4 regions of the Paenibacillus sp. CECT 9249 genome follow, and region 1 is predicted to be linked to each of the others. Evidence: riboswitches for the same ligand, from Rfam matches in the RefSeq annotation. Region 1 holds a riboswitch; each other region holds the start of a gene.
What was found. A riboswitch is a leader RNA that binds a small molecule or an ion and turns the genes downstream of it on or off. The one in region 1 is predicted to bind cyclic di-AMP.
Positions count from the first base shown of each region.

Region 1 (7,375 bases):
ATGGGGAGAACGGACTCGGCAACTACGACCGTTTGCCCGAACCGAAGCTGCAGCCGCTCGAGGAGCATGCCGCCGATTTTATCGTGCGGAAGGTCAACGAGCGTCCGCATGAACTCACCTTGGTATTCGTCGGCCGATTGACGAATTTGGCCCTCGCGCTCGCGAAGGACCCTGCCATCGCAACCAAAGTCGACCGGCTCGTCCTGATGGGCGGCGCGCTGCGCGCCCCGGGCAATGTGACGACGGTGGCGGAGGCGAACATCCACGGCGACCCGGAAGCGGCGCATCGCGTATTCCAATCCGGCATGCCGATTACGATGGTCGGTTTGGACGTGACGATGAAGGCGATTTTCAAAGAGAAGCATCTGGAGGAATTGAAACGGCGCATGCCTTCGCAATTGGCCGATCTGGAGGCATTCGCCGAGCATGTGCTGAAATTCCGGTTTAACGCTTACGACAGCTCGGACGGGCTGTACGGAACGGCGCTGCACGATCCGCTCGCGGTCGCCGTCGCGCTCGATCCAAACTTGGTCGAAACGGAAGATCATTATATTACGGTGGAGACGAAGGGCAAGGTCAGCGAGGGAGCGACATTGGCGGATTTGCGCCGGCCGACGGACCGCAGCAATGCGTCGGTATGCGTGCAGGTGGACGAGGAACGATTTATTGAACAGTTCATCGAAGTATTATGTTCCGGCAAAGGAGGGGCTTAAGCAATGAAAGAAGCGACGAAACAGCCGATCATTCTAGATGTGGATACCGGAATCGACGACGCGATGGCGATCGCATACGCTGTTCGTTCCCCCGAGCTGGAACTGCTCGGCTTGACGACATGCTTCGGCAATGTGACGGTGGAGGAAGCGTCCCGCAATTCGCTGCAAGTGCTCGAACAACTGGACCGGGATGATATTCCGGTTATTCCCGGAGCGGCCGAGCCGTTATTCCGCCCGCCGCTCAAAGGGAAGACCGTGTCCGTTCACGGGCATAACGGTTTGGGAGACGCCGAGCTGTCGGAACCTAAGGGGGCGGCGCTCGATATGCATGCTGCCGAGTTTATTGTGGAACAGGCGCGGAAACGTCCGCATGAAGTGACCGTCATTGCGGTCGGCACGATGACCAATATGGCGCTCGCGATTATGAAAGATCCGGAAATCGTTCATTTATTGAAGCGGGTCGTTATTATGGGCGGCGCGGTAACCGTGCCCGGCAACGTAACGCCGCATGCGGAAGCGAATATATATGCCGATCCGGAAGCGGCGGAATTTCTGTTCCGTTCCGGCGTGCCGATTACGCTCGTCGGGTTGGACGTAACGATGAAGACGCTTCTTCCGCGTGCGGAGCTTGCGAATTGGCGGGAGAAAAATACGAAGCTAAGCCGCTTTATGGCCGATATTACGGACTATTACATGGATTCTTATACGAGCTTCTATCCCGGCATTCTCGGTTGCGCGCTTCACGATCCGCTGGCCGTCGGCGTCGTCATCGATCCGACTTTCGTCAAGACGAAGCCGATTCATGTGCAAGTCGATACGGAAGGGATTTATTCCATCGGCAGAACGGTGGGCGACTTGCGCGCCAGAGCGGAACAAGAACCGAATATGGACGTTTGTCTGGAAGTGGATGCGGATCGGTTTTTGCAGCACTTCCTGAAACGCATCGTTTAATTAGAGTAGAGGCTTGTACTTATAATTGCAAGCAGACAATCCCGTTCAAGGGCGAAATCATCTTTTGCCTTTCGGACGGGTTTTTGTATTGTCATCGTTTATCCCATGCTTTCATTTTCCCGACATTGATCATCGATATGACGACGACGGTGCAAACAACAACCACACTTGATACGACGATCGCAACGGCTCGCAGTTGCTCTATGCCCATAGCATTCCTCCCCTTTATTTTTGCTCTACATATAGGACGCGGCAAATCTTTATCTGTTAACGAAAAATTTATAAAAATTTCGATAAAAATCGTCAACTTTTTCCATTTTGAAACGTTATTATTTATGTAGTCATACATAAATATGGAAAGTGAGGAATTTTACATGGAGAAAAGGTCGATCAAAGCGAAGTTCAAGAGAAGTTTTGCAGGAGGAACGGCAGTTTTGCTTATTTTGTTGGCGCTTCTCCCGGTCCGGCTTGCGAATGCCGAAGGCTCGTCCGTTGAAGGCGCCAAAACGCCTCCTCCGCCGATCGAAGCGGGCCTTGTTCAACCTTTCGGCGTCTTCGACCCGAACCATAAGTATTTGGATTCAGGCAGCGCCACACTGTCGAATGATGGGGACGGAAAAGTGGTCGTAAGCGGCAGAACGACCGCCAAGCAGACGGTAGATACAGTAGGCGTATCAACGCTTGTGCAGAGATGGACAGGTTCCACTTGGGTCGATGTAGGCTCCACAAGCACGTCTACCGCAACCAACAGATCGACCGTATACGGGTCGGAATCGAGGGAACTGTCTACCGGGTATTATTACCGCATCAAATCGACTCACTGGGCCAAAAAAGGGGACACAACCGAGCAAGGGGTTAAATACACCGGTTCGATCCTTGTCAATTAATCGCATTTAAACGGAAGGGGCCGCCCACGATTTCCATGTGGACATGGCCCCTTATCTAACTCATTGCAACGATCTGGCGAACTTCATCAGTTCTTGCTCATCCAATGAACCGGTTAGCGTGATTCTCGTGTCGCCCGCGATCCATTCCAAATTCGCTCCTCCGCCGGCGTACAAGACGAGCACTGCCTGATTGCCGTGAATATTCACGTCTTTAATTTCGCCGGACGCTTGATTGATGCTAACCGACGCTTCGCCGCCTTGTTCGATTTTTTGCTGAATTAACAGCAACCTTTGTTCTCCGTCGTAGGAATATATCGCATCCATACTGCGATAGGCACCGTCGGCATCGCGATAAATATTAACGGATTCAAGCGTCAGTCCATCCGGCGTATACGTGGGAACGAGCATGGCGAAATTTACTTTTTTTCCTGCTGTTTCAAAGCTTGACGTTTCCGGCGTGACCGCGTTGCCCGCATAGCTATGATCCGGTTGATTGCCTTGTGCGCCGCTTTGATCCGCATACGGCTTGCCGGTATTCAAGTCGTAATCCGGCGGCGGAGCGGTCTTGGCTCCGTTTTTGTGCGCCGGGCTAGTGTCGAACATAATGCTTACGAACCCGTTCTGAACTTTTTTGAAGATGGTCGAGAAGCCGGAGAACGCATAGGTTTGATTCATGGCGCCGAAGGAAAGCCCGATTAGTATGGAGAAACAAGCGATTGCCGCCCCGATCGCCGAGACGCGGAATACCCGCCGCCGCTTTCTTGCCGCCTGCAATGTAGAGCGCATTTGCAACCAAGCCTGCTCTCCGTCTGGAATTTCTATGCTGGCATGATATTGTTTAACCATGTCGGCGATACGTTGTTCATCGGATGTTTGCAACGTTTCTCTGTCGTTACTCATAATTCCTCACCCATTTTTTCTGAAATTTGTCCGCCAGTTTTTTGCGGGCTCTCGCCATACGCTGCGTTAATACGCTATGGGAAATGCCAAGCTCCTGTTCGATTTCGCGATAGGGCATGCCCACAATATAATGCAGGAAGAGGACGATTTTGTACTCGTATTTAAGCTCGCTTAACGTGGCGTACAAGGTTTCGTTGCGAATAAGCGTTTCGACCGCATGGTCGACCTGAGAAGACAATTCGTTTTCGCTTGAAAACTCTTCTATAGTATTGACGAGTTCAGGGTCGGAAATATGATGATATTTTTTATTTTTTCTTATTAAATCGTAAGCCGAATTTCTCGCGACTTTTTTCAGCCATGCTCTAATGTTCGAATCTTCGCGTATTTTGCTGCCGCTCTGCATCGCTTTAATAAAAGAATCTTGAATCACATCTTCCGTTAGCGAATGATCGTTAAGCATAAAGTAAATGTCGCGATATACAAGTTCCCGGAACAGTTGAAACAACATTCGCTGCGTTTGGTCGTCCAACGAATGAATGTTATTGCGGAACAAGCTGAACCATTGGTCCGTCAATTGTATTCTCTCCTTAGCAGGTGATGAAGCGGAAAAGGGAAGTATGATTGCTTTTTAGCTATTCATATCGTAGCCCAGCAGGTTAAAACTGTAAAGAAGTTACGTGTTAAAAAAAGTGGGGGATGGAAAAAACGACATATATTGGAGGCGATTTGTTGACATAACATATGCGATCCGCTACAATAAGTATACGCTTAATTTTCAATATGCAATGTTGAAAAGCGGGGGAACCAATCAATGGGGGCGAGTCGTTTGCCATGCAAACGTAGGGAACCATCTTTCCCGAGTCCGTCAGCTAACCTCGTCAGCGTTGGATGGGTCAAATTCCAAATCTAATAGCACAACTTCTTTGACCCTCATTTTGTCGGGGTCATTTTGCGTTTTTTTTTGGCCCTGAACGGCGCAGGATTATCCTTGCGCATTGTTGGGGTCTTTTTTATTTGTGCATTGGGGGAGGGGATCGAAGCCAGTCTTATCAAATCATGCAGCACATTCAAAATTTGAATACGGGAGGAATTAGAAATGCCGCAACCGAAGTACATTATCGATATTGACAAAATTACTCAAATACCGGAGAAGGAAAGGGAACGGCTAAAGCAAATAACGGATAAATTCGTTTTTCGAGTGAACGATTATTACTTGAATTTAATCGATTGGAGCGATCCGAACGACCCGATCAAGAAGTTGGTCATTCCCAATGAAGGGGAACTGCAGGAATACGGACGTTGGGATGCCTCGGACGAGGATACGAATTACGTCGTGCCAGGCTGTCAGCACAAGTACGACACGACGGCTCTTCTGATCGTATCGGAAGTATGCGGCGCATATTGCCGGTATTGCTTCCGTAAACGGTTGTTTCGCAATGACGTCAAAGAGGCGATGTCTGACGTCGAACCGGGATTGGACTACATTGCGAAGCATCCGGAAATTAACAATGTGCTGTTAACCGGGGGCGACAGCCTCATTTTGGCTACGGCCAAGCTGAAAATGATTTTACAGCGGCTCCGGGAAATCGATCATGTCAAAATCATTCGGCTCGGGTCCAAAATACCGGTGTTCAACCCGATGCGCATCTATGAGGACGAGGAACTGCTCGAGACGATCCGCGAGCATTCGACTTCCGATCAGCGGATTTACGTGATGGCTCATATTAACCATCCGCGCGAAATTACGCCGGAAGCGCGGAAGGGATTCGAAGCGCTGCATAACGCGGGCGCGATCGTCGTCAATCAAACGCCGGTTCTTCGCGGCATTAACGACGACCCGGTCGTTCTGGGAGAACTGCTTGACAAATTGTCATGGGCCGGCGTAACCCCGTATTATTTCTTTATCAATCGTCCGGTGGCCGGAAACCGCGATTTCGTCTTGCCGCTTGAGCGCGTATACCGGATCGTCGAAGAAGCCAAGGCGAGAACGTCGGGTCTCGGCAAGCGCGTTCGCTTATCGATGAGCCATACGTCGGGCAAAATCGAAATATTGGCGATCGAGGACGGCAAGGCCTATTTGAAGTATCACCAGTCGCGGGACGGACAATACGGGAAATTTATGATATTGGATTGTCCGGAAGACGCGGCTTGGTTCGACGATTTGCCGGGAAGCGAGCGGTATTGGACGAAGCCGAAGAAAAAGACGGATAAAGTCGTTTCGGTGAATAAGCTTCCCGATATGCCGCAGAAGCGGACGGGGAAAAATGCCGTTTAAACGAACGTAAACGGGCAAATCGGCCGCTAAATAGAATAAGCCTCCGTTGCACGCGTATGGCGGAAACGGAGGCTTTATTGCGTTTATGGCCCAGGATTCCAGACGCGCACGCATTCTTCGGAATCGTTCTTAACGCTGCCAACTAGGGGAGAAACGGGATAGGCCGTCATCTCTTCCTCCGGATAAGGGACAAGCAGCGGCTGAAGATCGGCCGGATCCTGAATGGCCCGGTTCAGCCATATTTTCTCGTCTTCCGGCCGTAAAATAACGGGCATCCGGTCATGAATATCGGACATCAATCGATTCGGCGTCGTTGTAACGACCGTGCATGTGCTGATTTTCGTGCCGTCTTCCCGCGTCCATGTGTCGTACAGGCCGGCCAGCGCGAAAATCGCTTTATTTTTCAGCATAATCCGCATCGGCTGTTTCCCCGTATCGGTCGCTTTCCACTCATAGAACGAATCCGCGGGAATGATGCATCGTTTGCGGCGAAATGGCGTTCGAAACGCCGCTTTATCCGCAATCGTCTCGGCACGGGCGTTGAAAGTCGGAAATTTCAATTTCTCTTCTTTCGACCATTCGGGAATCAGCCCCCATTTCAACCCGCCGAGGCGGTTGTTTTTGCCGTCATGCACGATGGCCGGAACGAATTGTCCCGGAGCGACATTATATCTGGGCTGATAATCGATCAATGTATTGCCTTCAATAAAGAAGCGAAGCAGCAATTCCTCCATCGTTACCGTTATCGTATAACGCCCGCACATAAGCTATGCCCCCTAACGCTTGCAAATGATATCTTCATTATAACGTTCTAATATTTGGAGTTGAACAATTTTACATTGGTTGATATTGTAAAAATATAATAATTTGTTGTCGATAAGGGGAGGGAATACGCATGCGGCCCGAAGTAATGCAGACGATGATCGATATGGTGGACAAATACGTTCGCATCGAAGAGTTTAACAAGCTGTTGAAGGAATGCGTTTATGAAAAAGGATCGGAACAAACCGGGTGGGGTGAAATAACGAGATACGCCCATCTCATGCTCGGCGGTTCGTCTCCCAATCTGGATCGAACGGCGGCGATTACCGAGATGATCATGCTGGCGGCCGACATCGCCGACGACCTTCAGGATCAAGACAACAAGGACAAGCTTTGGATGCAATACCGGCAGGAATACGTCATCAACGGCGTATTGGCGCTGTTAATGGGGGCGGTAGCCGAGAGCGCCGAGCTGACGAACGGCAAGGGGGGACCCGTCACGCTGACGAGGGAGATCAGCCGCATCTTATTGGAATCGTTGAACGGCCAATTTGCCGATTTGGAACAAAATGTGACGACCGAACAACAATATATCGCCATGGTATATCAAAAATCGGGCTCCCTGATCCATTTGGCCTGCTATATGGGGTACGCCGAGTTGGGGCTCGATTCGAAGGCTGCCGGCACGATGAAAGAAATCGCCTATTACAGCGGAATTATAGCGCAACTTGAGAACGATCTGAAAGATCTGTTGCGCTTTGATATGAAAAACGATATTTTGCGGAAAAAACGCACGCTTCCAATTCTTTATTTGCTGTCGGCCGAAGAGTCGTTCCCTTACATGAAACAATATTATGAGGGAAAACTGACGCAATCGGACCTATTGG
Region 1 covers NZ_CAKKLI010000065.1:1,034-8,408, reverse strand. Annotated here, with positions in the region: gene LQ229_RS25075 (nucleoside hydrolase) at 1-713, shown strand, start outside; gene LQ229_RS25070 (nucleoside hydrolase) at 717-1,664, shown strand; gene LQ229_RS25065 (hypothetical protein) at 2,099-2,551, shown strand; gene LQ229_RS25060 (DUF4367 domain-containing protein) at 2,612-3,451, opposite strand; gene LQ229_RS25055 (sigma-70 family RNA polymerase sigma factor) at 3,444-4,025, opposite strand; cyclic di-AMP (ydaO/yuaA leader) riboswitch at 4,207-4,351, shown strand; gene LQ229_RS25050 (KamA family radical SAM protein) at 4,548-5,726, shown strand; gene LQ229_RS25045 (SOS response-associated peptidase) at 5,810-6,490, opposite strand; gene LQ229_RS25040 (polyprenyl synthetase family protein) at 6,622-7,375, shown strand, end outside.

Region 2 (7,375 bases), on a different contig from region 1:
AGCAAGCTGATTCGCAAGCTGGATGCCAATAATTTCATTTCCAGTCCTTCCTTTCGTCATACCCACAAATGGATAACAAGGTCAATAAGTTTGATGCCGACAAAGGGGACAATGACACCGCCTAAGCCATAAATAAACATATTGCGTTTTAACAGTTGCGCAGAACTGACTGCATTATAGGCAACGCCTTTCATCGCCAGCGGAATTAACAGCGGGATGATGATCGCATTGAAAATGAGCGCTGATAGAATAGCCGACATTGGCGATCCCAACTGCATGACATTCAGCGCATTCATCTCCGGAATGGCGAGCATAAACATAGCAGGCAAGATTGCAAAGTACTTGGCGATATCGTTGGCGATGCTGAACGTGGTAAGTGCGCCGCGCGTCATCAGAAGCTGCTTTCCAATTGCAACGACCTCGATTATCTTTGAAGGATCGGAATCCAAATCGACCATATTGGCCGCTTCTTTAGCGGCTACCGTACCGCTATTCATGGCGATTCCCACATCCGCCTGCGCCAATGCAGGAGCATCGTTCGTGCCGTCCCCCGTCATGGCCACCAACTTGCCTTCCGCTTGCTCCCGCCGAATCACAGCAATTTTATCTTCCGGCTTGCTCTCTGCGATAAAGTCATCGACGCCGGCTTCCTGTGCGATCGTAGCGGCGGTCAACGGGTTATCGCCTGTACACATCACCGTTTTAATGCCCATTTGGCGCATTTGGTCGAAACGTTCGCGCATGCCGGGCTTGACGGTATCTTTTAAATAGATGACGCCATAAATTTGGTTATCGACCGCCACTGCTAGCGGTGTTCCCCCGGCAGAAGCAACTTTATCAGCTGCCGCATCCAGATCGTTCGGTATAGTCCCGTTCTGCGCAGCTACCCATTTTTTAATCGCGTCGACAGCCCCTTTGCGCACTTTGCGACCATCTGTCAAATCGATCCCGCTCATTCGTGTTTCCGCTTTGAATTCGATGAACTCCCCACCGGAAGCAGATGATTCGTTGTACCCGAGTTCCAGCTTTTTCATCAAGTCCAGTACGGAACGCCCTTCCGGCGTCTCATCCTTCAATGAACTGATAGCCGCCCATTCGCCTACATCGCTTTGCTTTGCGCCGCCAACCGCGATAAACTCGCTCGCCATCCGGTTGCCATACGTGATTGTACCGGTCTTGTCCAAAATGATCGTATTGATATCTCCGGCAGTTTCCACAGCCTTCCCCGACATGGCGAGCACGTTAAACCGGGTCACTCTGTCCATTCCCGCGATTCCGATGGCAGACAATAGCCCTCCGATTGTGGTCGGGATGAGGCAAACGAGCAAGGCAATGAGGACAGCCACATCAATTTCAATATTCAAGTAGTTCCCGAAAAACGGCAGTGTCGCAACGACAATCAGGAAAATCAGGGTCAAACTGATCAGAACCGTATTCAGGGCAATTTCATTCGGCGTTTTTTGCCGCTTTGCGCCTTCAACAAGTGCAATCATCCGATCCAGAAACGATTCGCCAGGATCGCTGGTGATCCTCACTTTAATCTGGTCACTAATGACACGCGTTCCGCCCGTTACGGAACAGAAATCGCCTCCGGCTTCCTTAATAACAGGCGCGGACTCTCCCGTGATGGCCGATTCGTCTACCGATGCGAGCCCTTCAATCACCTCGCCATCTCCCGGAATCATTTCTCCCTGTGATATGACGACGATATCTCCTTTACGTAGATCCGTTGAAGCAACCTGCTTCATCTCTCCCCCAACCCATTTGTTTGCAACAATGTCTTTTTTCGTTTGTTTTAACGAATCGGCTTGCGCCTTGCCTCTTCCTTCAGCCAATGCCTCCGCAAAGTTCGCAAACAACAACGTCACCAGCAAAATGGCGGCGACCACCATATTGAACCAACCCGGTGTCGAACCTTGGAACGCTCCGGGAACAAAGCATAGAAACAACGTGATGATAAAACCAATCTCCACCACAAACAGGATCGGATTACGAAACATGACTCTAGGGTCCAGCTTCATGAACGCTTCCTTGACAGCATTCCGAATAATCGGCCCACTAAGCATGGATTTTTTGGTTTGCATCTTAAGAACCTCCATTAAATCAAACTTATGGCTTCAATGTTAACTGTTCCGCAATCGGACCGAGTACGAGACTTGGAAAGAACGTCAACGCACCAACGATCAGCACAGCGGCCAAAAATACTACGGCGAACAAACCTGTGTCTGTCCGGAAGGTGCCTGTTGTTTCCGGCGCCGGCTTCTTGGCGGCAAGCGAAGCGGCTACTGCAAGCAAGGCGACAATGGAGAAGAAACGGCCCACGTACATCACGATTCCTGTCGTAATGTTCCAGAACAACGTATTATCGCCCAACCCTTCATACCCGGAACCGTTGTTGGCCGCAGACGAGGTATATTCATACATCGCTTGCGTTAAGCCGTGAAAGCCCGGATTGGAGATGGTATCGGGATAGCTGAACAGCGCGACAGCTGTTGGAACCAGAATTAGAAAAGGCGAAACCAACATCGTGACGGCAATCAGCTTCATTTCCTTGCCTTCCAGTTTTTTACCCAGAAATTCCGGTGTACGACCTACCATCAAGCCCGATAGAAACACACCGATCATGGCGTACATCAGTACGTTCATAAAGCCGGCCCCGACACCGCCGAATGCGGTATTCAGCATCATGTTGGCGATGGCGATCATACCGCCAATTGGCGTTAACGTATCATGCATCGTGTTCACCGCCCCCGTTTCCGAGGCTGTGGTGACGACGGAGTATAACGATGACTGCGCCAGACCGAATCGGACTTCCTTGCCTTCCATGCTCCCTTGATTATGCTGAATACCGAGCGCGTTCAAAGCAGGGTTGCCGGCATTCTCGGCTGTCAGCGAAACGCCTAGCAAAACAATAAAAAGCGTGGCCATGGAAACAAACAGCACTCGTCCTTGCTTGGCATTCCCAACCATCTTCCCGTATGCAAACGGCAGGGATGTCGTAAGCAGCATCATCAGCAAGATTTGGATCAGATTGCTGATCGCATTGGGATTTTCAAACGGGTGGGCCGAGTTGACGCCCATAAATCCCCCGCCGTTATTCCCAAGCTCTTTAATCGACAAGAACGAACCCATCGGGCCCCTGGCAATCGTTTGTTCTCCGCCCTGAAGCGTTTGAGCGACCGCCGCGGGTTCCAGCGTTTGCGGAACCCCCTGCGCAATTAGAATGAATGCCGTGACAAAGGCAATCGGCAGCAAAACCCGCGTAATGGCGCGAGTCATATCGACGAAAAAGTTGCCTAGCGGCTTGCCCGCCAGCCCGCGCATAAAAGCGAACACCGCGGCAAGCGCAGTGGCCGGAGCCGTAAACATCATAAAAACGATGGCAATCATTTGCGACAAATACGATAATCCGCTCTCACCGCTGTAGTGCTGCAAATTCGTGTTGGTCATAAAACTGATCGCCGTATTGAACGCAAGACTTGGGTCCATATTGGCAATGCCGGCCGGATTCAACGGCAAATACGCCTGTGTTCGGAACACGAGATAAACGAGCAAGATCATGACGGTATTGCTGACCACTAATGTCGCGGCGTATTTCCGCCAGGTTTGATTCTCTTGGCGAATGCCTCCGATGGCATAAATCAATTTTTCCAATGGACCGTAAAATCGATCGAGTCCTGACTGGTTATAATCAAAAGCTTTGGCCATATATAGTCCGGTGGGCCGAGCCAGCAGCAGCACCGGCAATAATGTAACAACAATGGCAATGATTCCGGCCATATCACGATACTCCTTCCTAAAAACAAGCGGATTTAGAATTTCTCCGGTTTAACCAAAGCGTAAACCAGATAGACAAACATGAAGATTGCGACGATCCCCAGCGCCCACATCATGCTTCCCCACGTCCTTCCTCGACAACCTTGCCTGCCCAACCGGCAAGGCCAATCATGGATGCGGCCAGTGCAGCCGCCAAGGCAATCATTCCGATATCCAGCATACATTCATGCCTCCTTTTTCAGACTTTACGATTTCTCGTTTTGTCGTCCAGAGACGGCATATTTGAATGTACCTGCAACACCAATTCAAGCTTTGTTCAAACAGGTAAACCTTCCTGATTGGCATCTCGGGTATCATCGGTGCGCGACTTTCTTTTGCATTCACCATTAGAATATGCTTGACTCCGATTTCCTCCAGAACTTGCTTTTCGGTTTTATTGTTCGTCAATGCAGCATATGGCATTTCTTTCATCGCCAACGTCCGCAAAAATGCTTGGCCGCCTTCCGTCGGCGCTGAAACGAGAAAATAATCGTCTTGAATCATCACGCGTGTCCCTCCTGTCCATAAACGGGGAGGCAACAAAAAAGAAGCTGACGAAAAGAGGTCGCTTTTCATCAACTTCCAAGACACAGCGAATAAACCGTGTCTGGTTTTGATAAATGTTGCCTCTCCTATGTCGCTTACGAGGTTAGCTGACGGATTCGGGCGGTGAGAGTCGCCCTACCTGCCAACGAGTCGAATCTCGGTGGCAGGATTCACCCCGCGCGAATGCTCGCTCTCACACAAGCTTCCGCAATTGGTTCCCCCGTTTGCCTGAAAGGCAATTCAGCGAATAAAACGGTGAATCATTGAATTCATGAATCGTATGTTACGCCGAATGCAAAAAATTGTAAAGCCATGCACGGCGGGTATTGGTGTAAATTTTATTGTCTAATTGCAATTGAATGCTTCATCGCTCGGGATCTTCCTTTTCCTCCCTTTTACTCTTGTTTTCTTTCATTTTCAAGATTTTTACGGAACTTTTACCCCCGGATAACGTTTCTTTTACGCTTTATTTACAGTACGCTTATGGTAAAAGTGATTCATCATTGATATGGGAGGCACAGACCATGACAAAGTCCCTTTCAAAATTCGACTGGCATCCTTACATCATTTCCGTACTGCTTATCGCCGGGATGACGATCCTGTTAAAGCCATTTGGTATCGCGTTTGAAACGACCAATATTGCACTGATCTTCTTACTCCCCGTTCTTTTGAATGCCGCAGTTTGGGGACTGCGGCCGGCATTCTTTGCAGCCTTGCTCGGCTTGTTGTCCTTTGATTTCTTTTTTGTGCCGCCGGTAATCAGTTTCACGGTCGCAGATTTAAGGTATTTGATATCCTTTGCCGTTTATTTGGCGGTCGCGGTTATAACAGCCAGTTTGGCAGCGCGGCTTAAACAACAAGTGCTTTATTCCAAGCAAAAAGAAAAGCAAACCGCTACGCTCTATGCGCTCAGTAAACAGATCGGTTCTGCCGTCGATATGCCATCATTGCTGGACCGTTTTACCCGGCAGCTATCTGAAACCCTGAAAATGGACGTCACGATCTATCTGGTTGAAAACAACAATGAGCTTACGCTCGCCCGTCGTTCCAGCCCATTTGCCCATCATGTGCAGGAACAAGCCGAGCTTGCTCTTGCTAAACGCGTTTACAAACAAGGTAAGCCATTGGAAAAAGGAATCTCCCATACGGGCGGACTCATCGGGCACTTTATCCCTCTTCAGATCGAGGAACACCGATTCGGAGTTATGGTTCTTATTTCCCAGCGCGAGAGAAGCGAAACCTTACCGGAACAAGCCTTGTTGTTTGAAGCGGTTGGCGGACTGGCGGCCAGTGCGGTCGCACGCGTCAAGTTCGAGGAAGAGGCAAAACTGGCTCATCTGACCGCCGAATCCGAGCGGCTTCGCATCGCCATTCTGAATTCCGTCTCGCATGAGCTCCGTACTCCGCTCGCAGCCATTATCGGTTCGGCAACGGGGCTGATCGATGGCGAGAAACTGTTTACCGCCGAGCAACGAATGGAACTTCTTGTCACCATTCGGGATGGCGCGCTTCGTATGAATCGGTTGGTTTTGAATTTGCTGGGTATGGCCCGGCTCGAAGGCGGCATGCTTACATTACGGAAAAATGAATGCGAAATGGAGGAAATCATCGGCTCGACTTTAATGCAGTTGAAAGGCTACCAGGAGCATCGCACGATTCGCCTTGACCTGCCCGATGAGATCCCCATCGTTCTTGGCGATGAAGCTCTGCTCGAGCAAATGCTAATCAATGTGCTCAGCAATGCGATCAAATATAGCCCAGATCATAGTGAGATCGTCTTGTCTGTCAAGGTAGACAGCGAATTCGCCCAACTATCTGTTGCCGATCAAGGAATCGGGCTGAAGGAAGATGAATTGGAACGCATTTTTGAAAAGTTTTACCGTTCCGAACAAACCGGGCAGCTCACGGGAACGGGCTTGGGGCTGGCCATCAGCAAAGGGATCGCGGAATTGCATGGGGGAACCATCTCCGCAAAGCCTAACGAGCCAAAAGGAGCGATCATAACAATATCCCTTCCGCTTGACCAAGATAACCAATATGCCACCAATTAATAGGAGGACGTGACGAATGATGAACCATGAACATAACATTCGAATTCTTGTTGTGGAAGACGACTCCCAGATACGGAAATTGCTCAAAGTGACGCTGCAAGCTCATAAATACACCGTATATGAAGCGTCAACCGGGGAAGAGGGAATAGAGCAAGCTTCTCTTGACGCTCCGGATCTCATGATACTCGACTTGGGATTGCCGGATCAATCCGGCCTGGTTGTACTAAGGCGAATTCGGGAATGGTCCAATTTGCCTGTAATCGTCCTTACTGCAATTGACCGGGAGGCGGATAAAATCATTGCGCTGGATAACGGGGCTGACGATTATGTGACCAAACCATTCGGGATGGGAGAGCTTGTGGCGCGGATTCGCGTAGCGCTTCGACACTCGGCCGGGTCCCAAGAAGAGCCCGTCCTGCACCATGGAGAACTGATGATCAATGTTGCGCAAAGAAGTGTGGAATTGAAGGGAGAACCGATCAAGCTATCTCCGACGGAGTTTGATTTGTTGAAAATTCTAGCCTTTAATGCTGGAAGAGTCATTACGAAAAGCCAATTGTTGAAACAAGTTTGGAACGAACACGACGATTCCAATCGGCATTATTTGCGCATATACATCGGGCACTTGAGGAAGAAGCTTGAAGACAATCCTGCGGAACCAAAATACATTGTAACAGAACCCGGCGTTGGATATCGCTTTCTCGCCGCTGAATGACCGCGAACGTTTTCGAATGTTGTATAGGGCAAGCTTAACTTTCAAACTGACACAATCAGAGATGGAACAAGCGAATGAATGTGTTACTATCCTGAACAATTCAGGCATGCCGTGTTTGAGGAATGTTTCGCTTCCGTCTAAAGGGTATGTTAAAATATACCAAGTGGAGGTGTGTTGGTATGGAACACTTAAAGGAAATTTTGAAGAAATGTAAATATTCGTACGAGTTGATGAAACATGAAAGGGC
Region 2 covers NZ_CAKKLI010000023.1:19,545-26,919, reverse strand. Annotated here, with positions in the region: gene kdpC (potassium-transporting ATPase subunit KdpC) at 1-38, opposite strand, end outside; gene kdpB (potassium-transporting ATPase subunit KdpB) at 57-2,084, opposite strand; gene kdpA (potassium-transporting ATPase subunit KdpA) at 2,110-3,780, opposite strand; gene kdpF (K(+)-transporting ATPase subunit F) at 3,813-3,890, opposite strand; gene LQ229_RS16380 (hypothetical protein) at 3,890-3,997, opposite strand; gene LQ229_RS16375 (hypothetical protein) at 3,979-4,320, opposite strand; cyclic di-AMP (ydaO/yuaA leader) riboswitch at 4,439-4,618, opposite strand; gene LQ229_RS16370 (ATP-binding protein) at 4,887-6,413, shown strand; gene LQ229_RS16365 (response regulator) at 6,430-7,128, shown strand; gene LQ229_RS16360 (YbaK/EbsC family protein) at 7,308-7,375, shown strand, end outside.
Region 2: it holds a riboswitch for cyclic di-AMP, as region 1 does, so the genes downstream of both, LQ229_RS16375 (hypothetical protein) here and LQ229_RS25050 (KamA family radical SAM protein) in region 1, are expected to answer to the same signal.

Region 3 (7,375 bases), on a different contig from region 1:
TCTTGTCGGCCCGCAGCCGCCCGTATACATCGGCGGTCGATACGTTGATCGGCGGCTTGGCGAGAATGACCCAACATTGCGGCGGATTCGCAATGCGTTCCAATCGTTCTCCCCGCCCCCTGGCGATCGCCGTGCCTCCCGCAACGCAGAACGGAACGTCCGAGCCCAGTTCCGCTCCTAAACGCTGCAGTTCCTCTTCCGGTATGCCCAGCTTCCACAGCCGGTTCAACCCCCGCAACGCCGCCGCGGCATCGCTGCTGCCTCCGGCCAATCCCGCCGCGACCGGTATCTTCTTGTCTAGGTGAATATAAACTCCTTGCTTCACTTCATATCGTTCCTTGATGAGCTTGGCCGCCTTGAAGGCTAAATTTTTCTCGTCGAGAGGAATATAGCCCGCCTGGCTTGAAATGATGATCGTATCCCGCCCCAAAGGCTCCATTTCCAGACGATCGGCCAAATCGACCATCGTCATCACCATCTCCACTTCATGAAATCCGTCTTCCCGTTTATGTAACACATCCAGCATTAAATTGATTTTCGCCGGCGCCTTTTCATATACTTTCATTACGTTCACCCACTTCTAAAGCTCATCGCTATGGCTCTAAGGTGTCTAACTTAGGACAACTTACCATATTATATCAGAATCCCGTTAGAAACGCATTTCGATCGCTCCGGCAAGGCGCCTGCAATAATATCTGCAAAGAAGAAAAGCGAAGTTCCCGGGCCAACCCCGGATACAACCTCGCCCGTTGCCAAATTACGACTTTTTCGCTGCGGCTTGTTCCGCCAATTGAATCGCCCGTTTCACCATATTCCCCGCGTCTTTCGCCCGAATATTCCCCCAACCTTCGCGCTGTACCGTTTCGTAAAAGCCTAAATCCTTCGCAAGCTCGTATTTCAACTCCTCGGACATGACGCTGCGTCTTCTGCCCATCGAAATTCCTCCTTTGCGCAATCGGAACATTATTGCCTGCGTTCCGTTCTGACAGTGTTAGTATGGCTCGGGCATTTGCAGTTCATGCAATCCGGGAGGTTGCGACTTTTTCGCTGGAGAAGAAACGAAACCCAGTGCCGCCTCGCGTCACTGGGTTTGTTAATTATAAAATAATTGCGCCCTCTACAGGGCTTATTGTTGGATATAGGTGATGCGGACTTGCCCGTCGTCGTCACATACGGTAACTTCGACCGATTCCGTCAGTATATCCGCGTAACTATAAGAAACTCGCTTAAAAGCATGCTGCTCTTGATCGAGCTTAACGATAAAAACAGAAGGGTAGATTTCTTCCAGGACTCCGGTCCTTTCAATGGTCTTTCGGCGACCACCGTTTGCCCGTAACATAATTTTACGCCCGACGTGGGCTTCCAAGCTACGTTTAATTTCCAACAGCGCATTTTTAGCCATTGTCAACTACCACCTCTTTCCTTGTCCATTATACCCAATTCAAGAGGTAATGTCAAATGAAACAAATTATTATATCAGCCATCAATTCGTGTTGTCAACGGCATTTTGAGTGATTTTTTAAATTTTTCGGTTTTACCATCTTAATAAAGTTCACAAAATGTTCACAAATCAAAAGAAGGAAGCGTTAGTCCCATTTGAAACCGGACGTTTATGTCGCCGAAGGAGTAACATTCAGGGTCGATAAATCCTTGATTCTCGGGATTCCGATACGGTAGCTCCCCCTTGTTTCGATCCCGCCCAAGCCGTCCGTTCCGCTAATCGTATGCTGGATGACATCCACCACGTCGATCGTATCCTTGATCGGGGTAAACGAAGACTTCACCGCGATATAAACCGGATCCAGCGCGTGGATCAAGATGCGTCCCGGAGAACTCGCAAAATTGGCTCCCGCTTGCAGCAGCGCTTCAAAATGGGATTGGCAAGCGCCGGCGATAATATTCAACGCATCAAAATTCCGCTCGTATTGGCGCGCGATTCTGACGGCTTTCACAAAATTTTCCGAGTTTTTGTAACTGTTCAAGCTATATAAATCGCGATTTTTGAGATGCTTGAGCACGCCGTCGTGGCCGGTGATGACGACGATGTCCGGTCGAACGCGCGGCAGCAAATGGTACAGCATATCCCCCATGTTCGCTTCGTTTACGTAATGCCCTTCTGCCGGTACTCGGAGCTGTCCGTACAGTTCCATGCTTTTTTTTAAATAATTGACGTCTCCGTCCAGATGAAGCACTTTTCCCGGCACCTCGAAAAAAGGCTGATGGTTCATCAACTTTCGGTTCAATTCGGCTTGGCTTCTTTCCGTTTGCCCTTTGCGGTACTGTTCCATTAAACGCGTCGATTCCATCGATTTAATGCGAGCCTGTTTCTCTTTGCTGTGGATCGATATCGTATTGGTCACCTTGACGAGATCTTGGAGCGGAGAATCGGCTAGCAAACGAAAATCCGTTCCTTTAATAATCGCTTGATCCGCGCGCATCGCTGCAATGCGGAACATGACATCTCCGCCGTAAGACTTCCGTACGACCAGGTCTCCTAGCTTCATATGCAAAATCACCTCTTCGTCTATCGTATGGGCATGAAGAGGGATTGGTGTCTATTTTTGCGATGAGAACCCGGTCATCTCGCGCCATAAACGTACAATTCGTCGCTTAGGCGGGCGAATTCCTCGAGACTTAGCGTTTCGCCGCGGCGCGCCGGATCGATGCCCGCACGCTGCAGGATCGGCATAAGTTCCTCCCGATTCTCTTTATCGAAAAAACGCGCTTTCAAGTTGTTGGCGATCGTTTTCCTGCGCTGTGCGAACGATGCCTGCACGACCTCGAAGAAGAGCGGTTCGCTCTTCGTTTGGACCGGCGGCTCTTCCCGCACCTTCAGGCGAATGACCGCCGATTCCACATTAGGCTGCGGAATAAATACGGTATGAGGCACCGTACAAACAAGCTCAGGCTCGCAATAATACTGTACGGCGACGCTAAGGCTGCCGTATTCCTTACCGCCCGGCTCCGCCGCCATCCGCTCGGCGACTTCCTTCTGAATCATGACGACGATATGCTCGAGCGGCAGGCGCTCTTCCAGCAGCTTCATAATAATCGGCGTCGTCACGTAGTAAGGCAGGTTGGCGACGACGCTCACTTTACCGATACCGGCGAAGCGTTCCGCGAACAATGCGCGCAAATCGACCTTCAGCACATCGCCGTGCACCACTTCCGTATTCGGATACGGCGCCAGCACTTCCCGCAAGATGGGGATCAGGCGGGAATCGATCTCCACGGCCGTCACCTTGCCCGCCGTTTGCGCCAGTTTCTCCGTCAAGGCGCCGATGCCGGGACCGATCTCCAATGCGCCCTTCGTTTGATCCAGGCAAGCAGCCTGCACAATTTTATCCAAAATGTTGCGGTCGACCAGAAAATTTTGCCCTAAGCTTTTCTTGAACGAGAAGCCATGCCGCTGAATAATGTCTTTCGTTCGATTCGGCGTGGCGATGTCCATATTCGTTTCTCTGTTTCTACTATCGTGATCGGCGCGTCCCGCCGCATTCGGTCGATTCATCCTCGTTACAGCCCTTCATTCTCGATTTGCCGCAGCGCCGCCGCAAACTCCTCGCGGCTAATTTGAAACGCGGCGCAGCGCTTGTAAAATTGCTTGCCGTTGCAATAACCGATGCCCAGCAGTTCCCCCATCGCTTTCCTGCGCTTTGCGGACTGCGGATGGATGATGAGGCCCGCTTCCATTAAGTCTTCCCAATCGATCTGACTTCCAGCCGCCTCAACCTCGCTGCGCACGCTGTCCAGCGCCGCGCGAATCGCCTCAGGCGAAGCGTTCTCGACGCCGATATCCCCTTCCCGGGTCGCATCGGACAGCTTCAAGAAGGCGTGCTTGCAGCCCGGTATGCGGGCGGATATGATTTTGCGGATCCGTTCTCCGGCGTGATCCGGATCGGTAAATACGATCACGCCCCGGCGCTCTTGCGCGAGCGCGATCCGCCGCAAAACGGCTTCATCAATCGCCGATCCGCCCGTCTCGATCGTATCTGCGTCCACCGCCCGCTTAATCGCGGCCGTATCGTCTTTGCCTTCGACGACAATGATTTCTTTTATCATAAACCAGGGTAACATCCTTTCGTGCATTAAAAAAGAAGAGGTGAATCCCTCTTCTTAGCATTACAACATATTTATCGAATAAATGCCAGTGCTCCGCGCGATTAGCTCGCTTCCGGCTTATTGGGCCCGATGACGTATACGGTATGGCCTTTCTTGCGGCCGAAACGCTTCGCTTCTTTCAAGCTATCGATATACACGTCGATCTTATTGCCTTTGATGGCGCCTCCCTTGTCTTCCGCCCGGCGGAAGCCGATGCCTTCGATGTATACCCACCATCCCATCGGAATGACTTTCGTATCGACCGCGATCGTACGCCCTTCGGTTACGCGAGTCCCCGACGCCGTCTTGGTGCCGATGCCGTCTTCTTCCGCGGAATAGGCCGTTAAGCTAACGTTTTTCAAAACCTTCTTGTAGGAGAACGTAACATCGTTTTTGGTTGTTGTCGCCATATCAGGCGATTTCGCCGACAACACGGTTACTTGCGGCGTTTCTTTCTTCGTGCCGACCGCTACGATTTTGTCCTTCGTTTCGTTCTGAACCGTTTTGTCGACCATGACGGAAGAAACCAGCTTTCCGTCTTGAAATATATTTTCAATTTTTTGAATCACGACGCCTTCCTGGCCTTTCTGCACCAGCTTTTCTTTACCGGCCGCCAAGGTAGGGTCTTCTTTTGTGACAATTTGGAACGGAACGGTCAACTGCCGTTCTTCCAGTTTTTTCTCCACCCGCACGATTTTAATATCCATGTCGCCGTTGATCGCGGTGTCCGGAGAAGGGAAAACTTTGTCATGCTCGGATATAGTAATTTGATTTGCCTTGATTACGTCCTGAACGGTAGATGCGGTCGTATACACCGTCTTCGTCTGCCCATCGGCGGTCACATGCACGGGTACCGCATGATCGATTCGAATCATGTCGCCGTCCTTTATCTCCGATAAAGGGGACGCCGAGATGTAATCGTGCGCGCCGACCAAGATAGCTTGTTCATCCAGCAGGTGCTGCAAAGTTCTGTGTGTTGTTTCGACCTGTCGGTGTTGTCCATTCACGACTAAAGCGATTTCTTTCTTAGCCGTTACGTTCAAGAGCACCATCAACATGAAAGATAAAGCAAGAGAAACGATAGCGAGTAGTATGACCAATTGCAAGTTTTCATGCATCCATCGCCACGCGAAAGACATGCTGGATGATCGTCTTCCATGGGTCTCCTCTAGTTGGAAATTGCCCACTTCTTCGGTCCTCCTTCATAGTCCCGCCGCCTAAGTGTTTCGCATGATTCATTGAGACGCGACTATAACAGATTTTTCACAGGATCCGCATTGAAAACATCGCTTGCCATGAACTCTAGGTGCTGCGTTTCCTGTGTCCTCACCAGTGTGCCAGGTAAGTCCTCACCTCCCGTTTTCTATGCCTATGACGTCTTGGACGTCTTTATTCGAAAACGAAAAAGAAAGCCAACGTAAGAGGGACCTCTTTCGTGGCTTCCGGTATCGACATGTAAATTAGGCATTGGACGCACGAGGTTACCTCTCTCTGCACGCTTACGAGGTTAGCTGTCGGATTCGGACGTGAGAGTCGCCCTATTCGAGCCTATTCCGCTCATGGCGAAATGGCGCAAAATTCACCCCTAGACCCTTGGAAGAAATCAATGATGCGATCGCAATCGTTCGCGTCATTCGGTTCCCCCGTTCTCCGTTCGGAGACTCAGCGAGACTGGTTTGAAGAAATATGATATCAAACTCTGATTTGAATCATACTCTGTAACCGCGATGATTGTAAAGCCGACTTTTACCACGTATTTCTGAAAAATAGATTAAAAAATTGTAATAAACGGCCCTTTTCTTTAACAAATCCTTTAATTTTGCTTTATAAATCGCTTTTTCATGCCTTTTTCAGCGTTTTTCAGTCAAATCGAAAACAATTTAACGCATTTTGGAACGTAATTTTGGATAATTCTTCTAATTCCAACCCCTTTAACGCAGCTGCCGCCTCCGCCACCAGACGTACATAACCGGTCTCATTTCGTATTCCACGAAATGGATGAGGTGTAAGATAAGGGGAGTCTGTTTCGATCAATAATCGGTCGAGCGGAACTTGCGAAAGCACCTCTTTTGGCTGCTTGGCATTTTTGTAAGTAATTGGTCCGCCAAACGAAATATAGAAACCGAGATCGAGACATTGTTTAGCAATTTCCCAGCTTCCGGAAAAACAATGCATGACGCCGCCGACTTCTTCGGCATGTTCTTCCCGCAAAATGCGAACCACATCCGCATGGGCGTCTCGATTATGGATCACGATCGGCATCTGTAAATTGCGAGCGAGGCCGATCTGTTGTCGAAACACGCTCTGCTGAACGTCTTGCGGAGACGTATCCCAGTAATAATCCAGGCCGATTTCGCCGATCGCCACCACTTTGTCGTGGCGGCACAGCTCCGCGATCCAGTCCAAATCTTCCGGCCGCATCGTAACGGCGTCTTGCGGATGCCAGCCTACGGCCGCATAAATAAAATCGTATTTCTCCGCAAGCTCCATCGTCGTCGGAATCGTTTCCCGGTTAAATCCGATATTAATCATCCGGCTAACGCCTTGCTCCAAAGCGCGCGCGATCACTTCTTCGCGATCTTCGTCAAATTGCGCCGCATCCAAATGAGTATGTGTGTCGAATAGCATCTCTTTGTCCTCCTGTACATTTGTCGAATTCGATACTCGTTGTCGTTTCTCTTCCTATATATCATATCATTCGTTCAACTCAAACAGCTTGGCGATGTCGGGACGAAAACGATGCATCGCCGCTTTCAGTTTATGGTCCGGATAATACAGGCGGTATTTTCCTTTATGTATGCCTCCGATCGAACGAATAATATCGGACACTTCGGCAATATCCTTGACGTGGCCGTGCCGGTCAAGCAGCCATATACGGGCCGTCATCGCCTCGTCCGTCGGATAATCGACCTCCAAATCGTAATCGGGATGCAAACCCGCCTGCCGGAACTGGTCGCGAAGCTCCTCCTCCAGCATCCGGTCTAACGCCGGAATCACGCTATATTTGTACAATTTGCGCTCTATGAAGCGGCGGCATAAATCCGACAATATTTCGTCTTCGTCTTGGATCCATTGCATAAATACGGTTTGAACCAACGCCTCATCCAATTGTACATATTGTTTCATCGATATTTCGCCTTTAAACAAAGCCGGCAGCGGTTCGATCATGAACCGAAACCGGTGTCCGCTGTCGAACAGTTCCTTCGCTCTGCGAAAAATTTGTCTAAGAATGATCTCGGAGCTTCTCGTCACCGGGTGAAAATAGACCTGCCAA
Region 3 covers NZ_CAKKLI010000047.1:10,002-17,376, reverse strand. Annotated here, with positions in the region: gene ispE (4-(cytidine 5'-diphospho)-2-C-methyl-D-erythritol kinase) at 1-565, opposite strand, end outside; gene LQ229_RS22420 (small, acid-soluble spore protein, alpha/beta type) at 758-934, opposite strand; gene veg (biofilm formation stimulator Veg) at 1,127-1,402, opposite strand; gene yabG (sporulation peptidase YabG) at 1,611-2,504, opposite strand; gene rsmA (16S rRNA (adenine(1518)-N(6)/adenine(1519)-N(6))-dimethyltransferase RsmA) at 2,579-3,451, opposite strand; gene rnmV (ribonuclease M5) at 3,517-4,062, opposite strand; gene LQ229_RS22395 (3D domain-containing protein) at 4,164-5,240, opposite strand; cyclic di-AMP (ydaO/yuaA leader) riboswitch at 5,582-5,779, opposite strand; gene LQ229_RS22390 (TatD family hydrolase) at 5,962-6,729, opposite strand; gene LQ229_RS22385 (HD domain-containing protein) at 6,796-7,375, opposite strand, start outside.
Region 3: it holds a riboswitch for cyclic di-AMP, as region 1 does, so the genes downstream of both, LQ229_RS22395 (3D domain-containing protein) here and LQ229_RS25050 (KamA family radical SAM protein) in region 1, are expected to answer to the same signal.

Region 4 (7,375 bases), on a different contig from region 1:
ATGGCAGGGAATGAAAGGTAAGGTTGTTCCGTTAGGTGGGCCAAGTAACAGGGAATGAGGAGATAAGTTTGTTCTGTTTGGTTACGCTAGGCGACAGGGGATGGGAGGTAAGCTTGTTCCGTTAGGTCAGGCTAAGAGAGGGCGGCCCCTTGTTAGGTAAGAATAGGTAAGGTCGGTCTTGCTAAGCTAGGCTAGTGGTCACTTTTGTCAGGCTAGGTTGAGCGGAGCCGGTCCCGAGCTTGGTTGGGATGAGTTTGGAGGTCCTCGTTTGGTTGCGTTGAGTGTAAGCGATCCTCGCGTGGTTGATTTGGATGGAGCATGGAGTAGTACTTGCTGGGTTGGGATATAGCGGACGCCGCCGCTCATAGTTTTGACGTAACTAGCGCCAAAAACCGGAGGTAATTCGGCCGTTCTTCTCACTTTTTCCACATTAGCTCCAAAATCTACCTCTAATTCCGCCCATGCCAGCCTTTTTACTATATAACCTGCTAATTAGCTCCGAAAATTCCCACTAAATCAAACATTCCCGTTGGATGTTATAGAATAAAGGTAGTTTATTCCACTAATTCATGCTGCTTCAGTCTCCCCTCCCTCCTCACAAGAAATTAAGGTGGAATGCCCCGCCCCATACAGAAAAGTTATTTGCGCAAATTATTCGATTTATTGTTCATAAGGCCCGTTGCCCGTTGGAAAATGTCCAATGAAAACTGCAAATTTTTCGTTCAAGAGGGGCTCGGATTGGAAATCATCCAATGGTTTGACCGCCTTTCCGTGTTTTAGCCCCGTTTTTGAAGATTTGATTGGATGAATTCCAATGAAGAGTGGCATTACGGCATCGAAATGGCGATAACATTGGACAAAATCCAGCGGCGGACGGCCGAGCGTGCAACCCAATTGCGCTGATTGGCAGCCGTCATCGCGTGGTCCATTGCATGGTCATTGCGGTCCATACGCAACCGTGTCACCGTAGTCATTGCGCTTCATCCATACCAGGGCGGTCGCATGACCATCACGATTCGTACGCCGCCGTCGTCGCGGCATAACGCTCCATTCACATCCCGCCGCCGCTAGCCGCCGCGCACGGATCCGCAAGCCCCAGCCCACTCGCGGCCGCCCGGCCCGGCGCCGGCCATAAAAAAGGACCTTACGCCATGTAAGGTCCCTCGCAGCGATCGCGCCTACGCCAAAGCTTCCTTCAGCTCTTCGGGCGAACGTTCCCACCACTCCGGCTTCTGCGTCATGAGCAATTGGCGCAGCGCCGCTTTCTCGCTGTCGTCCAAGCCTTCGAAGATGAAGCGGCGTTTCAACGCGTAGTCCAGCTTGTTGACATGATCGGCGAGAATTTTCCACCCGCGGCGCGCCTCCTCGTCAACCAGCATTTCGCAGGCCGTAGCCCCGGCGTAATACGCTCCCTCTTCCGTATGGTCGACGGCCACCCACACGACCCAGCACTTCCGGCCGTTCGGCACTTCGCTCCGGTCCGTCAGGAATTTGATGCCCTTCTCTACCTTGCTCTTGGCATGCAACGCGCCGACATCGACGTATGCCTCTCCCCGATCGATAATGACCGGCGAGACGTTATTCAAATCGATCGAACCGGCGCCGAAGCCTTTATGTTTTTTCGTACCGACAATATTTAAAGCGAACATCTTCTTCTCTTTCTGTTCCCCATTATTCATCATTCAAAGTCCTCCTGAAATTCCAGTCAAACCATGCGGCCCGGAAATCCCCGCCGCAGCGCATCGATCCGGTGCCGGAGCATGGCCTTAGATTTAATTTCATTTTAGCTAATAATCTCGAAAATGCAAACATATACATGCTGTAGAAGCTTGTCAACGGGAGGTAAAAGTGTATGACTTCACGCCATACCAAACGAATTGTGCTCATCTCTCTCTCCATCACGATAGCCGCCGTATTCGTCCTGTGGATGATCTACAGCAAATCCGATCCTTCGATCACTTCGTTCGGGCCGGAGGGACGCCAGAACCATGGTTACGTTGAACCGCAAACGATTCAATCGCCGAAATCGGAAGTGCTCAGCGATCGTTTGGTCGAGTACCATATCAATGTGCGATTGGACGATTCCGGTCCGACCAAATCATTGTTCGGGGAGCAAACGGTATCTTGGACGAATCCCGGCAAAAACGAAGTGGAGGAGCTGTATTTCCACCTCTATCCGAACGCGTTCGAATCGATGAACACGACGTTTATGCGGGAATCCGGAGGCAGGCTCAGGAACGATACGATGAAGGAAGGCGGATACGGCTCCATGGAAGTAACCGATGTGCTTACGACCGAAGGCGCCTCCCTCATGCAGAGGGCTTCGTTCGTTCAGCCCGACGATAACAACGCGCATGACCGCACTTTGATGAAAATTCGCCTTCCCCAGCCGATCAAGCCGGACGAGACGGTAACGTTGAAAATGAAGTTCACGGTGAAATTGCCCCAAGTATTCGCCCGAATGGGAGCCGCAGGCGATTTTGTCATGGCGGGCCAATGGTTTCCGAAACTATCCGCTTACGAAACGGCCGGCATGAGAGGACGAACGGCCGAAGGGTGGAATTTGCATCAATATCACGGAAATTCCGAGTTTTACTCCAATTTCGGCATCTATAGCGTCAACATTCAGGTCCCGTCATCCTATATCGTTGCGGCAACCGGCTTCCCGACAGGCGAAGCGGTCGTTCGAAACGGCACGAAGACGTATCAATATTACGCCGACGATGTGCATGACTTCGCTTGGGCCGCTTCTCCCGATTTCATATATGCCGAGGAACCATTCTCCGCGCCGAACGTGCCTGGCGTACGCATTAAATTGTATTTGGATCCGCTGCATAAAGATTTGAAAGAGCGGTATTTTCACGCCGCCAAAGCGTCGTTGACGAGGTACAGCGAATGGTTTGGCCAATATCCGTACTCCACGCTCTCGATCGTCGTCCCGCCCAAGGACGGGAACGGCGCGGGGGGGATGGAATACCCGACGCTGGTTACCGCGTTCGGAGCCGAGAGCGGCAATCCCGGATACGATTTGCTCGAGCGGACGGTCGTGCATGAGATCGGGCATCAATATTTCTACGGCATGATTGCCAGCAATGAATTCGAGGAGGCGTGGCTCGACGAAGGCTTTACATCGTATGCGGAAGACCGCGTCATGGAAGCGGAGTACGGCATCGTGCCCAACTTGCCGATCCAGGCAAGCTATATGACCGATCCGGCGCCTCTGCCGCAGCTGGCTTGGCAATTCAACAACCATAGCCATTATGCGGAAAACGTCTATACCAGAGCGAAGCTTGTCTTGATCGGCATCGAACGCCAGGTCGGGACGAAGACAATGAATAAAATTATGCGCACCTACTTTAACAAATGGAGATTCAAGCATCCGACAACGGCCGATTTCCAGAGGGTCGTAGAACAAGTGACGAAGAAAAAATGGACGGACTATTTCAACCAATACGTATACGGCGGTCTAATGGCCGACTTCGCCGTCGAACGGATCGACTCGAGAACGATCGAGGTAGACGGCGTCCGCCAATCCGAATCGTTCGTCGTCATTCGCAAACGCGGCGGCGATTACCATCCGGTGCCGATCGTCTTCCAATTTCAAGACGGGAAAACGGTTCGCAAAAATTGGGACGGGCAAACGACAACGGTACAATATAAGCTTACCCATACTTCGCCGCTGGAATGGGTGATGATCGATCCGCAGCATACGATCGTGCTCGAGAATAAACATATTAACAATTATATGAAGGCGCATGTCGAAGAACCGGTTCGAACGCGGTGGAATTTGAGCGTTGTGAAAATAATCGAGAGCCTGTTGAACGCGCTCGCGTGGTGAGGTGGGTTGGCCGATGAAGCAATATATCAAAGAGGGATGGAAAACGGTTAAAGACCATTTCTATATCGTCATCATTTTATTTTTGTACCAATTGTTATGGGGATTTTTCCTGTACCGTTTCATAGAATCGATCGTCAGCCCGCTGCTGGCGAGATACCCTAATCCGGCTCCGACGGAGCTGAGCGTGCATCTGTTCATGATGGAAGGACAATTTCAACTGATCAAAACCGATCTCGCCGACTATTATATTTGGATGCTTGCCGGCATGTTCGCGATCCGCATGTTGATGTCGCCTTTCATTAACGCGGGCCTTCTCTACTCTATTCACCACCGGTCGGACGAGGCGGGACCGCTCTTCTTCAGAGGGATCCGAAAAGCATGGAAGCCGATCCTGATCTTCTACTGGTTGGAAACGATCGTCGCGCTGGTCCCGGCCGTATGGATCGTCCCCCGGATCCTTCGCCTGCTGGCGGAGGAAGTTGCCTATCAATCGATGATCTATAAAGGAGTTCCGTACTTGCTCGCTTGGGGCGCCTTCGCGCTCCTCATTCATCAAATGTCTCTCTTCATGCAATTCGGCAAAATCGGCGGCAGAGGAATTCTGCTCTCGTTATGGCTGTCGATCCGCTCTATCATCCCGGTCATGGGCGTCGCGCTCACTCTGCTTGGCGTCGCTCTCGTCGTGGGAAGCCTGTTTACGGCAGCGGCCATGATTTGGACGGGTCTCGTTGCGCTCATCTTGCAACAATCGTATCATCTGTTCCGCCCTATTTTTAAAATATGGCAAACGGCCTCGCAATATCACATTTGGCATGGCAAAACACGAGAATGGTAACATCCCTCCCATACTTATTCGCAAACCTCTCGCTTTCGTACCGCGAAAGCAGAGGTTTTTTTCATGTCCGGAAATATCGATTCGCAAGCTGTAACGGTTTTTTTACCACATTGGACAAATCGTTATCAAATCTGCGCGAAAAAAAGGTTTGAAAAAGTCGATTTCATCTGTTACAATGAAATTCGTGAAGATTTTGTAATAACTTTGTAATCAATTTTGTAACTATTATATTTTTGGTGCTTACATAATATTGCCCAATTCCTATCGCACCGGGAAACGGGGGAACCATTTCGGGTGAATTGATCTCGTTGCAGAGTGATCATAGGGAACCTTCTACCGAACCCTTGAGCTAACCTCGTCGGCATTGGAAGGAGTATTTTGTTTTGAAGAAGAAAATCATCAGCGCAGTAGCGGGTCTCGCTCTTCTGTTTACCGTGCAAGTTGGTAGCGTTTTCGCGGACTCCAAGCTCGACCAGGCAATCGGTGACGTCATCGGCACAAAGTACAAAAGCGGCGGCACGACGACAAGCGGTTTCGATTGCTCCGGATTTACGACGTATATTTTCAAACAATTCGACATCGAATTGCCGCGTACGTCCAAATCCCAACATTCTATCGGCCAGAAAGTTGCGAAAGACGAATTGCAAGCCGGAGATCTCGTATTCTTCAATACGAGCGGGAAAGGCATTTCCCATGTCGGCATTTACGTCGGGGAAGGCAAATTCGCCCATGCCTCTACCAAGAAAGGAATTACCCTCTCCAGTATGAGCGATTCCTATTATGAGAAACGCTATGTCGGAGCGAAACGAGTATTAAATACGGAGCTTTATGAAGATATTGCCATTGAGCCGGATGAATCTTCGGATCATGACGATGTGGAAGTAGAATAATAAATGAGGCCCGCTGCGGAAGTCCTTCGGACAAGCCCGGCGGGCTTTATTATATGCATGAAATAAGCCCGTCCGTTCTTGCATCGAATGGACGGGCTTGATCTATGCCCAACATTATGCGCGTATATTTTTCCGGTAATCGCTGGGCGTAATCCCTTCTTGATTTTTGAAGGCCCGGATAAACGTATTTCGGTTGTTGAACCCCACTTCCTCCCATATTTGCGCGATCGGCTTGTCCGAATGCCGCAGCAGTTCCTTCGCTTTGCCGATGCGAAGCTGTTGAAGATATTCCTGGAATCCGATGCCAAGCTCGTTCTTCAACAGGCGCGACATATATTTGGCGGAAGTGTTGTACTTTTGCGCCAAATATTCCAGATGAATATCCTCGCTATAATGCTCGTCTATAAATTTTTTAAACGCGGTAACATCGAATTTCTGCTGCGCGTTGCTGCATACGAACATAATATTTTCAAAGAAAGAAAAGATATATTGCGTAATTTCGTCTACCGATAACGATTCTCCCGACATAATGAAGCTTACATATTCCTTGCTGACGGAATCGTCCAGCGACCGGTCTTTCTGCTTCAGCACCTGCAGCCCGACAATATAGAAATGCATATACAATTCCCTAATCATCGAATCGGGGATGCCTTGCCCGATATTCGCATCGATCACCCGCTTCAACAGCTCGTATACATCCTCTTGTTTCCCCGACATGAGCAAATTAAACAGTTTATTCTCGTCATGCTTGCTCAGCAAATAGCGAGCGGGTACTTGATCGCTCCCCGTATACGCGTACACCCGCTTGCCGTCGAACGGCGATACGCGCCATAACGCTTTCATCGCTTCGATGTAAGACTCCTGCATCCCCTTATACCCTTGGCGAATCCCCCCAATGCCGGCACAGATGCGCAAGAGGTGCTCGTCGTTTTTGAACAGTCCCACCATTTCTTCGCAATACTCCTCATACGCCGTTCGGTCCGATTGGGCGGGCAAATTAATCAGCAGGCAGAACAAATGCGAATCAATCTCCAGGAAATAGCCGGGACACTGCGGCGGCATGAACGTTTTCATCACTGTTACTATTTTTTGCGACGCTTCGTTCTGGAAACGCTCCGTAAACGTATCGTAAAACGGCTTGCGGAAATGAATTTGAATCAGGGCAATCATAAAATGATCGTTCTCAAACGTAAAATTGCTGTTTTTCAAAAAAGCCCCGATGCTCTCGTCGTCGTACGGATAATTATTTTTCAGCATTTTCACGAAAAAGCGTTCGTTCGCCAGCGGAAGCGTATACGACAGCGCCTCGTTCAACGAATGGACATTGCTCATCATGCGGTTGATTTCGCGGTCCAAATAATGAAACTCATTGCCGTCGTGCGAAGCGGCTTCCTGCGTTTGCGATCCCCTTAACGTACGGACAAGCTTCTGAATCGGCGAATACAAATTGATGCTGAACAGTATGGACAGGATGAGCGACAGCAAAAACGTCAATCCTTCCACCGTATACCGCAAATTTTCGATGTTTTTGAGACTGTCGAGAATATCTTCCTCCGGAATGCTCGCGATCATATCCACTTTGTTATAGAAAAAATCGGCCGTATATTTAATCACTCTCATTTTTTTCCCTTTATAAGTTCCTTTGAACTTATCGGCAGGTTCGCTCAACGCAGCCTGCAAAAATTGCTGCAGTTCGCCGTCGTTTGTAAAATTGGCTTCCGTTGATGCCAGCATATTCCGATTGCGGTCGGCAATGAAAATCATGCTGCCGGGCGTCAGCCGGTAATCGCGCAGCAGATCGGTCATATATTG
Region 4 covers NZ_CAKKLI010000042.1:1,605-8,979, reverse strand. Annotated here, with positions in the region: gene LQ229_RS21365 (hypothetical protein) at 828-974, opposite strand; gene LQ229_RS21360 (YwhD family protein) at 1,179-1,679, opposite strand; gene LQ229_RS21355 (M1 family metallopeptidase) at 1,853-3,838, shown strand; gene LQ229_RS21350 (hypothetical protein) at 3,852-4,673, shown strand; cyclic di-AMP (ydaO/yuaA leader) riboswitch at 4,915-5,052, shown strand; gene LQ229_RS21345 (C40 family peptidase) at 5,057-5,563, shown strand; gene LQ229_RS21340 (AraC family transcriptional regulator) at 5,678-7,375, opposite strand, start outside.
Region 4: it holds a riboswitch for cyclic di-AMP, as region 1 does, so the genes downstream of both, LQ229_RS21345 (C40 family peptidase) here and LQ229_RS25050 (KamA family radical SAM protein) in region 1, are expected to answer to the same signal.